2 regions of the Paenibacillus sp. FSL K6-2441 genome follow, and region 1 is predicted to be linked to the other one. Evidence: riboswitches for the same ligand, from Rfam matches in the RefSeq annotation. Region 1 holds a riboswitch; the other holds the start of a gene.
What was found. A riboswitch is a leader RNA that binds a small molecule or an ion and turns the genes downstream of it on or off. The one in region 1 is predicted to bind cyclic di-AMP.
Positions count from the first base shown of each region.

Region 2: it holds a riboswitch for cyclic di-AMP, as region 1 does, so the genes downstream of both, NSQ80_RS05910 (KamA family radical SAM protein) here and NSQ80_RS00145 (3D domain-containing protein) in region 1, are expected to answer to the same signal.

Region 1 covers NZ_CP150174.1:30,017-34,631, reverse strand. The annotation lists gene rsmA (16S rRNA (adenine(1518)-N(6)/adenine(1519)-N(6))-dimethyltransferase RsmA) at 1-249, opposite strand, end outside; gene rnmV (ribonuclease M5) at 255-800, opposite strand; gene NSQ80_RS00145 (3D domain-containing protein) at 965-2,101, opposite strand; cyclic di-AMP (ydaO/yuaA leader) riboswitch at 2,548-2,760, opposite strand; gene NSQ80_RS00140 (TatD family hydrolase) at 2,958-3,731, opposite strand; gene NSQ80_RS00135 (HD domain-containing protein) at 3,748-4,615, opposite strand, start outside.
Region 2 covers NZ_CP150174.1:1,375,290-1,379,904, forward strand. The annotation lists gene cobS (adenosylcobinamide-GDP ribazoletransferase) at 1-345, shown strand, start outside; gene NSQ80_RS05900 (hypothetical protein) at 520-729, shown strand; gene NSQ80_RS05905 (cobyric acid synthase) at 785-2,368, shown strand; cyclic di-AMP (ydaO/yuaA leader) riboswitch at 2,392-2,534, shown strand; gene NSQ80_RS05910 (KamA family radical SAM protein) at 2,696-3,865, shown strand; gene NSQ80_RS05915 (HAMP domain-containing methyl-accepting chemotaxis protein) at 3,930-4,615, opposite strand, start outside.

The DNA of each region.
Region 1 (4,615 bases):
CCGCTGGTCAATCTCCACCGCTGCCACCTTGCCTGCCTCCTGCGCCAGCTTCTCCGTTAAGGCGCCGATGCCCGGCCCGATTTCCAGTGCGCCCTGGGTCTTGTCCAATTCGGCGGCGGCAACAATTTTACCGAGGATGTTCTGGTCGATCAGAAAGTTTTGCCCCAGACTTTTTTTGAACGAAAAACCGTGCCGCTGAATGATCTCCTTCGTCCGGCGCGGTGTGGATACGTCTTCCCTTATGCTCATGGTTCTTAAACTCCTTTGCTTTCCAACTCGGCTAACGCAGCTGCAAACTCCTCGCGGCTGATGCGGAACACGGTTAACCGTTTGTAGAGCTGCTTTCCGTTACAATATCCGATACCCAACAGCTCGCCCAGCGCTTTTCGCCGCGCCGCAGCTTGCGGGTGTACGATTAACCCTGCGTTAATCAAGTCTTCCCAGGTGATTGCGGCCTCTACTCCCGGCGCTTCGCTGCGCACCCGGGACAACGCGGTGCGGATCGCCTCCGGCGAGGCATTCTCCACCCCGATGTCGCCTTTCTTCGTAGCTTCGACCTCAGGCAGGAAAGCGTGCTTGCAGCCCGGCACCCGCGCTGCCACGATTTTACGAATCCGCTCCCCGGCATGGTCGGGGTCCGTAAAAATAATCACGCCCCGGCGTTCCTGCGCCAAAGCGATTTTCTTTAGCACGGCTTCGCCTATCGCCGAACCCCCCGTCTCAATCGTATCCGCCTCTACGGCTCGTTTAATGGCCACGGTGTCATCTCGGCCCTCCACCACGATGACCTCTTTGATCATGGATCTGTCTTCCTTCCTGTTCTTGCTTGTCTCCACCAGAATAACAAAAAGAAGAGGATCATATCATCCTCTTCTAATCCACTGTCCTTCTAATCCACTGTCTTATTCATCATCCTAATACTATCTCATTCCCTCCGCATTGTAAAACGAAAGAGAACGAGATCTTAGTTCAATTCCGGCTTCGTCGGACCGATTACGTATACGGTGCGGCCCTTCTTGCGGCCGAATTTCTTAGCATCCTTCAGACTATCAAAATAGACGTCCATCTTATTTCCATCGATGGCTCCACCCGTATCCTCTGCCTTACGGAAGCCGACTCCTTCGATGTATACCCACCAACCAAGCGGAACGACGTCTTTATCAACGGCAATCGTTCTGCCTTCCGTCACGCGGGTACCCGAAGCCGTACGGGTGCCTATCCCGTCTTCTTCCGCCGAATACGCGGTTAACGTAACATTTTTCAGGATCTTTTTATATTTGAATGAGACGCCACCTTTGGTCGTCGTCCCGCTGATGTTCACCGTATTTCCCTTACGGCTTATGCTGGCCGACAGGACCTCGGTAGGTTTCTTCGTGCCGACTGCGATCACCTTCGGCTGAGGGTCCTTGGAGACCTCTTTGCCGAGCCAACGCTTCGCCACGAATTTTCCGTCTTCGTAGGTTTTCTCAATGTTGTGAATGACCAGACCTTCGGTACCTTCTTGAATGACCTTCGTGGTACCTTTTAGCAGCTTGTCGTCCGACGTTTTGACCACGCTAAAGGGCACAGTCTCCTTGCTCTGCACCGTTTGCTTGCTGACCCGAACGACCTTGACATTCAGGTTCTCGGTAACTTTACTGTCCAATGCCGGGGTCACCTTGTCGTCTTCATCCAAAGTGATGCCGAGCTCGGACAATACGCCCTCTACTTTGCTTTGCGTCGTGAAGTGGACTTTCGTATTGCCGTCCGCGGTCACATTGACCGGCTTCGCGCGTACTATGACAATGCGGTCACCGTTCTTCAGCGAGCTTTCCAGCGGGAGGGATACTGAATCCTTCGCACTGAGCTTAATCGATTGTTCCTCCAGCAGATGAGCTACACTGGATTGGGTTGTCTCCACAGACTGGACATTCCCGTCCACAATCAGGGATACTTCCTTCTGTGCCTGGCTATACAGCCAGATTAGGATGATGATGATTCCCGCGATGGCCAGAACGCCGACGAACGCTATCTGACGTAAATTCTCATGCTTCCATCGCATTGCGTAAGACATGCTGGATGAGCGTGATTCATGGGTCTCCTCTTTGCGGAAAATGCCCATTTCTTCCGTCCTCCTTCATAGTCCCGCCGTCTAGGTCGATGCATGATAACGATTGACGCGACTACAGTTACTTTTTACAAAACGCCTAAGGTAGTCAAAAAGTCATCTTTTGATCACGAAGCAGGTCAAGAAGTGAATTCGGCATCGAATCTTGAATTCAGCCGGGCCTTCCGTTGCTCACGTACCCCCATGTACGCTGCGCTACTCAGTCCCAAGCTTCATCCAACCTTCTCGGTGCTGAAAAACCTGACTTTTTGAACACTGATCTTAAATTTAATCCTAAGCGTTTTGCATCCTTGACCAGTCTCTCCTGCTTGTCGTCACCTCCTGTTTTCCAACAGTATGACGACCCTATTACTTTTATTCAAAACAAAAGAAGCCGGGAGAAAGAGTTAGAGGAACTCCTTCGTGGCTTCTTGAATGTCTTGGGTGTAATAGCTGCACGAGTGACCTCTCTTATTCGCTTACGAGGTTAGCTGTCGGGTTCGGGCGAAAGAGAGCCGCCCTTTCTCAGTACATTCGCTCATGGCGCAATGACCTTGAATTCACCCCATAGACCCTGGAAAGAAATCGAATACGAACGCATACAGGCTATCGCCAACTGCAATCCGTATTGGTTCCCCCGTTCTCCGTCATAGGAGATTCAGCGAGACTGGTTCATGGAACCAAGCATCGTACGGTTCAAAACGAACCGAATCGATACTGAAAAGATTCTATCCTGTTTCGATGCAGGTTGTAAAGGACGAATCAACCACGTTTTTTTAAAAAAATGGTTAAAAAAATGTAATGACCTTGTTTTTGAGGGTTAAAAAGCATTAATCTTTCCGAAATCCTCTTTATTTCATCCGTTTTGCTCTCAAATACTCGGGATTCCAAATCGTTCCAATGCGTTTCGGGTGGTAATTTCCGCGATTTCCTCAAAAGTGACCCCTTTGAGCTCGGCTGCCATTTCTGCAACCAAGCGGACATGAGCGGACTCATTCCGTTTACCACGATATGGATGCGGCGTTAAATAAGGGGAATCCGTTTCGATCAGCAATCGATCCATCGGCGTCTTGGCCAACACTTCTTTTGGCTGTTTTGCATTTTTAAACGTAATCGGCCCGCCAAACGACAAATGAAATCCCAAATCTAGACACATTTTGGCAATTTCCCAACTGCCGGAGAAAGAGTGCATCACGCCTCCAACTTCATTGGCTTTCTCTTCCCGAAGGATGCGTACCACGTCTTCGTGAGCGTCCCGATTATGAATGGAAATCGGCATGCCCAAGCTGCGAGCCAGTCCAATTTGCTCACGAAAAACCTTATGTTGAACGTCCTTAGGTGACGTATCCCAATAATAATCCAGCCCAATTTCTCCGATGGCGACGACCTTCTCATGCTTGCACAATTCTGCAATCCAGTCCAAATCGCCCTCTTGCATTGTAATCGCGTCTTGCGGATGCCAGCCGACAGCGGCATAAATGAAGTCATAGGTCTCTGCCAACTTCATGGTCGAAGGGATCGTCTCGCGGTTAAATCCGATGTTAATCATCCGCGTAACCCCTTGTTCCACGGCGCGCGCGATCACTTCCTCGCGGTCCTCGTCAAATTGGGGAGCATCCAAATGCGTATGCGTATCAAATAACATAAACCTTGTCATCCTCCTAATTCCGTTGCTCGAAAATGCGGGCTACCGGGCGGGGCAGCCGATCTATCACAGCACACAATTTATTATCCGGATAGTACAAATGCGTCTTCCCTCGGTGCAAGCCGCTGATCGACCGCACGATATCCGATACTTCTGAAATTTCCCGGAGCCGTTCCTGCCGGTCCAACAGCAAAATTTGCTTCTGTCGAACCCCATCGTCCGGACGGAACACATCATACGGCAGATCGGTCGGAAAATCAATTTCCATGTCGTATTCAGGTTGTAGGCCCACTTGTCTAAAAGCGTTCCGAATCTCCTCCAGCATTTCCAGTTCCGGCGTGTCCAATTCTACATATTTATACAATTTGCGATTTAAAAACCGGGAACATAAATCGCTTAATCGCTCATCCTTTTCCCGCGTCCACTGCATGAAAGCCGTTTGCATCAACGCTTCGTCCAGCTGCAAATAATCGGCAACGCCGATATCCCCTTGAAATAAAAATGGCAGCGGATGCGGCAAGAAGTTAAAGGAATGCCCGCTCCGGTATAATTCCTTCGCCCGTCGCAAAATTTGCCGGAGAATGATCTCCGAGCTCCGCGTCACCGGGTGGAAATAGACCTGCCAATACATCTGATACCGCGACATCAAATAGTCTTCCACCGCATGCATCCCCGATTCTTTGACAACAACCCGCCCTTGAAAAGGTCGAAGCATCCGCAGAATTCGGTCCATGTCAATCGTCCCGTAGTTTACGCCGGTAAAATAAGCATCTCGCAGCAAATAATCCATCCGATCCGCATCCAGCGGGCTAGAGACCAAGTTCACCACAATCGGATTTTCGTAATCCTTCCGGATCACCGCAGCCACCTTGTCCGGAAAATCC
Region 2 (4,615 bases), 1.3 Mb from region 1:
ATGCACCGCTGGCCCATGGCCCGGCAAGGTGAGGGATTGGCTGCGCAATTCCACGGCTTCAGCGAACGGGATGCCTGGGGGAGCACCATCATGGCGGTGACGATATCCGTTGTAGTGTTGCTGCTCACTTTGCTCGTGTTGCTGGGAGGAATGGAGGAATCGGCTTTGCTGCGATCGCTGCTGTTTATCGGCCTGTCTCCCTTTATCGCCTGGGCGGCGGGAACTTGGGCCGCTCGACGAATCAATGCCAAGCTCGGCGGTTTGACCGGCGATACCTACGGGGCGCTGGGCGAAGGGTTGGAAGCTGTCCTGTTGCTGCTTGCAGTGCTGATTTTTGCCCATTGATAACTCGCGGAGCGGAGGTGCTCTTGGGGGAGGGGACCTTCTACGGCGAGCGCTTTTGCATCATTATCCCCTTGAATCAGAACCAAGGAGAAAAGAAGAAGGTTAGAGCTGGACAGATTAATCGAGAATCCTAAGAGAAACAGGTCGACTGTTAAGTAGCGGAGAATCAAAATCGTGCATTATCACCGTATGCTGAATGAAAGGGATAATGGTGGAAAGGTCGAGCGTCATCACCACCACCTGATCGAGAGGGATAATGGTGGAAAGGTCGAGCGTCATCACCACCACCTGATCGAAGGGGATAATGGTGTAAAAGGCCCTGGCAAGATACTACACTGCTGCACGGTTTGGAAAGGAGGGGAACGCGATGGGCGAAAATCATAAGAAGCTTCTGGATCAGGATCAGGAAAAAAGCGCATCAGCATCAGGTGCTGTACTCATGGTTCAAGGGACGGCGTCTGACGTGGGCAAGAGCGTGATCGTGACGGCGCTGTGCCGTATTTTTGCGCAGGATGGGCTTAGACCAGCTCCGTTTAAGTCGCAAAATATGGCTTTGAACTCGTATGTTACAGCGGACGGCCAAGAGATTGGACGGGCCCAAGGCATTCAGGCGGAGGCTTGCGGCATTGCCGCCACCACCGACATGAATCCGGTACTGATCAAGCCAACTGGGGACATGCATTCGCAGATCGTTGTTCATGGGCGTCCTTACCGCCACTTAAGCGCATCTGATTATCGTGAGGAATTTTTGCCTAAAGCCAAGCCGCTGGTGATGGAAGCGCTCAGCCGGCTCCGCGACAAGCATGGCATTGTGGTGATCGAGGGGGCTGGGAGCCCGGCCGAAATCAACCTGAAGCAACGGGATATCGTCAACATGAACTTGGCTGAATGGGCGGATGCTCCCGTGATCTTGGTGGGGGATATTGACCGCGGCGGCGTTTTTGCTTTTCTCGTTGGTACCCTGGAGCTGCTTGAGCCACACGAACGCGCCCGCGTAAAAGGGTTCATTATCAACAAGTTCCGCGGCGATTTGTCTCTATTGCAGCCCGGGCTGGATTGGCTGGAGCAGCGGACCGGAATTCCCGTACTAGGAGTGCTCCCCTTTCTGCCTGATCTGGATATCGAAGCAGAGGATTCCGTTGTCCTGGATACCTATCCTGCCCATCCAGAGCAAGCGCCAAGTAAGGAACTGGACATCGCAGTCATCCGTTACCCGCATATTTCCAACTTCACCGATTTTGATCCGTTGGCCGCCGAACCGGACGTGTCGCTACGTTATGTAAGCAAGCTGTCGGAGCTTGGGCATCCCGATGCGGTGATTTTACCGGGGACCAAGGATACGATCAGCGATCTGGAATTTTTGCGTAGGCAAGGGCTGGCGGAGGCTATTTGCAGCCTGATTGAAGAGGAGACGCGCACCCAGCTGGTCGGAATCTGCGGCGGATATCAAATGCTGGGAGAACAACTGCATGACCCCGAAGGCGTGGAGTCCAATGAACCGAGGTCTGCGTTAGGATTGGGCCTGCTCCCCTTGGCAACAACCTTCCTCCCAGGCAAAAAAACGGTACGGGTGCACGGCTATACGTGCGAGGACCAGCCGATATCGCTGCACTCTAAGAACCGCCGGCTGCCGATCTCAGGCTATGAGATTCATGCCGGCTCGACCCAGCAGCTGCGGGACACTCGTCCCTTATTTATGCTTCGGGTCAATGAGGAGCCAGTACAAGGGTCAGGGACAGCCCCGGAGTTAGAACAGGCTGAGACGCAAACACATCCGGAAGGCGCAGCCCGCGCCGATGGCAGGGTGTTTGGGACGTATCTGCACGGAGTGTTTCATAATGATGCCTGGCGACGTGCTTGGCTGGACGGACTGCGTACGAGCAAAGGGCTCGAACCTTTGAGCGTCACCTTTGTTTCTTCCTCGCGGAAGGAGGAAGCCTTCGATCGGTTAGCGGAGCAGGTTCGCAGGCATTTGCGCATGGATCTCATTTACGACATCGCCGGGATCCAAGGTAAGCTTTGACAAATCGGGTGATGTTAGGGTAGGATAAAAGTACGCTTAATTTTCGATGGGTAAAGTCGAAAAGCGGGGGAACCAATCTTTTGGGGCGAATCGTTGTAGGATTAACGTAGGGAACCATCTTTCCCGAGCCCGTCAGCTAACCTCGTTTGCAGTGGATGGGTCATTTTAATATTATTTCAGTCATCAATTAATGACCCTGTTCTTTGAAGCGGGGTCTTTTTGCGTTCTGCAAGACCTTTGACCCGAGCATTCGGCGGAGTACTCGCATTCACTGCAAGTTTCGAGCTTCTTCTTTACGCATCGCACTATTAAAGGAGGAGAGGATTTATGGCTAGTCCGAAGTACATCACCGATATTGCCAAGGTGAGCCAGTTGTCCGAGCAGGAGCGGCAGGAGTTGAAACCGATTACGGACAAATTCGTTTTTCGGGTGAATGACTACTATTTGAATTTGATCGACTGGAATGATCCAGAGGACCCGATCCGCAAGTTGGTGATCCCCAATACGGGAGAGCTGAAGGAATACGGGCGTTGGGACGCTTCCGACGAAGCGGCGAACTATGTGGTGCCTGGCTGCCAGCATAAATACCGCACGACCGCGCTGCTGATCGTGTCCGAGGTTTGCGGCTCCTATTGCCGGTATTGCTTCCGTAAACGGTTGTTTCGCAACGATGTGAAGGAAGCGATGGCGGATGTCACGCCTGGCATCGAGTATATCGCCCAGCATCCGGAGATCAACAACGTCCTGTTAACCGGCGGTGACAGCTTGATTTTGGCTACAAAGAAACTGCGTTCGATTCTCGAACGGCTAAGAGCCATTGAGCATGTAAAAATCATCCGACTCGGCTCCAAAATTCCTGTTTTTAATCCTATGCGTATTTATGAAGATCCGGAATTGCTGGATCTGATTAGGGAGTTCTCCACTGTAGACCAACGGATTTATGTCATGGCGCATATCAATCATCCGCGCGAAATTACCCCTGAAGCCCAAAGAGGGTTCCAGGCGTTACACGACGCTGGGGCTATCGTGGTTAATCAAACGCCGATTCTCAAAGGCATCAATGATGATGCGGCCGTGCTTGGCGAATTGCTGGACCGCTTATCGTGGGCCGGCGTCACTCCGTACTATTTCTTTATCAATCGTCCCGTTGCCGGAAATGCTGATTTCGTGATCCCGCTGAAACGAGCATATCAACTGGTGGAGGAAGCGAAAGCCCGTACATCGGGGCTTGGCAAACGCGTGCGGTTTTCAATGAGCCATTCTTCGGGAAAAATCGAAATCCTGGCCATTGAAAACGGGCAGGCTTATCTCAAATATCATCAGTCCCGGGACGGTGAATACGGCAAATTTATGATTTTGCCTTGCCCGGATGATGCTACCTGGTTCGACGATCTGCCAGGCAGTGAAGCGTACTGGAAGAAGCCGGAATCGAAGCTGGATACGCAGTCGGATCAGCCAACGGAAGACGCTGCAAGCGCAGTGTCCATTACGGGATAAAACAAAACGTACCCTTCCGCTTCCCCGATCAGGGGAGCGTGAAGGGTACGTTTTGTTTTTAGAGTCAGATCCGGAATTTTGCGATCGACTCCTGCAGCGCCAACGCCTGCTCATGCAGCGAACGAACCGTACGCGCGTGATTTTCCATTTCGCTCAGTTGTTGCTGCGAATAGCTGCTGATTTGCTCCATGTTAGCGAGCGACTTGGCGGTAATATTGGCGGATTCCTCCACCGATGCGGTCACTTCCTCGGTACCGGCGGATACCTCTTGGGTGGATGCTGAGACCGATTGAATCGTCAAGTTCACGTTCTGAATCAGCTTAGTTAATTGTTCAAACGCCTGACCAGCTTGCTTCACCCGTTCTGTTCCGGAGACGATTTCCTCGCTGGCCCGTTGCATAGCGTTGACGGAGTTTTCCGATTCTTCTCGAATACTGAGCAGGTTCTCACCGATTTCCTCCATCGCCTGGCGGGACTGCTCAGCCAGCTTACGGACTTCTTCGGCGACGACAGCAAACCCTTTGCCGTGCTCGCCGGCTCGTGCCGCTTCGATCGCCGCATTCAGTGCCAGAATATTAATTTGCTTCGTAATTTCCGTAATGGTTACGACAACGTTTGAAATTGACTCCGAGCGATCATTCAGCGTGCGGATATGCCCCAGCGTCCGATTAGCCGCATCTTCTACATGCTGCATCTGCGTAACCGCCGTTTGTGCCAAAGTATTCCCGGCACCGGCTTCATCCGCAGCTT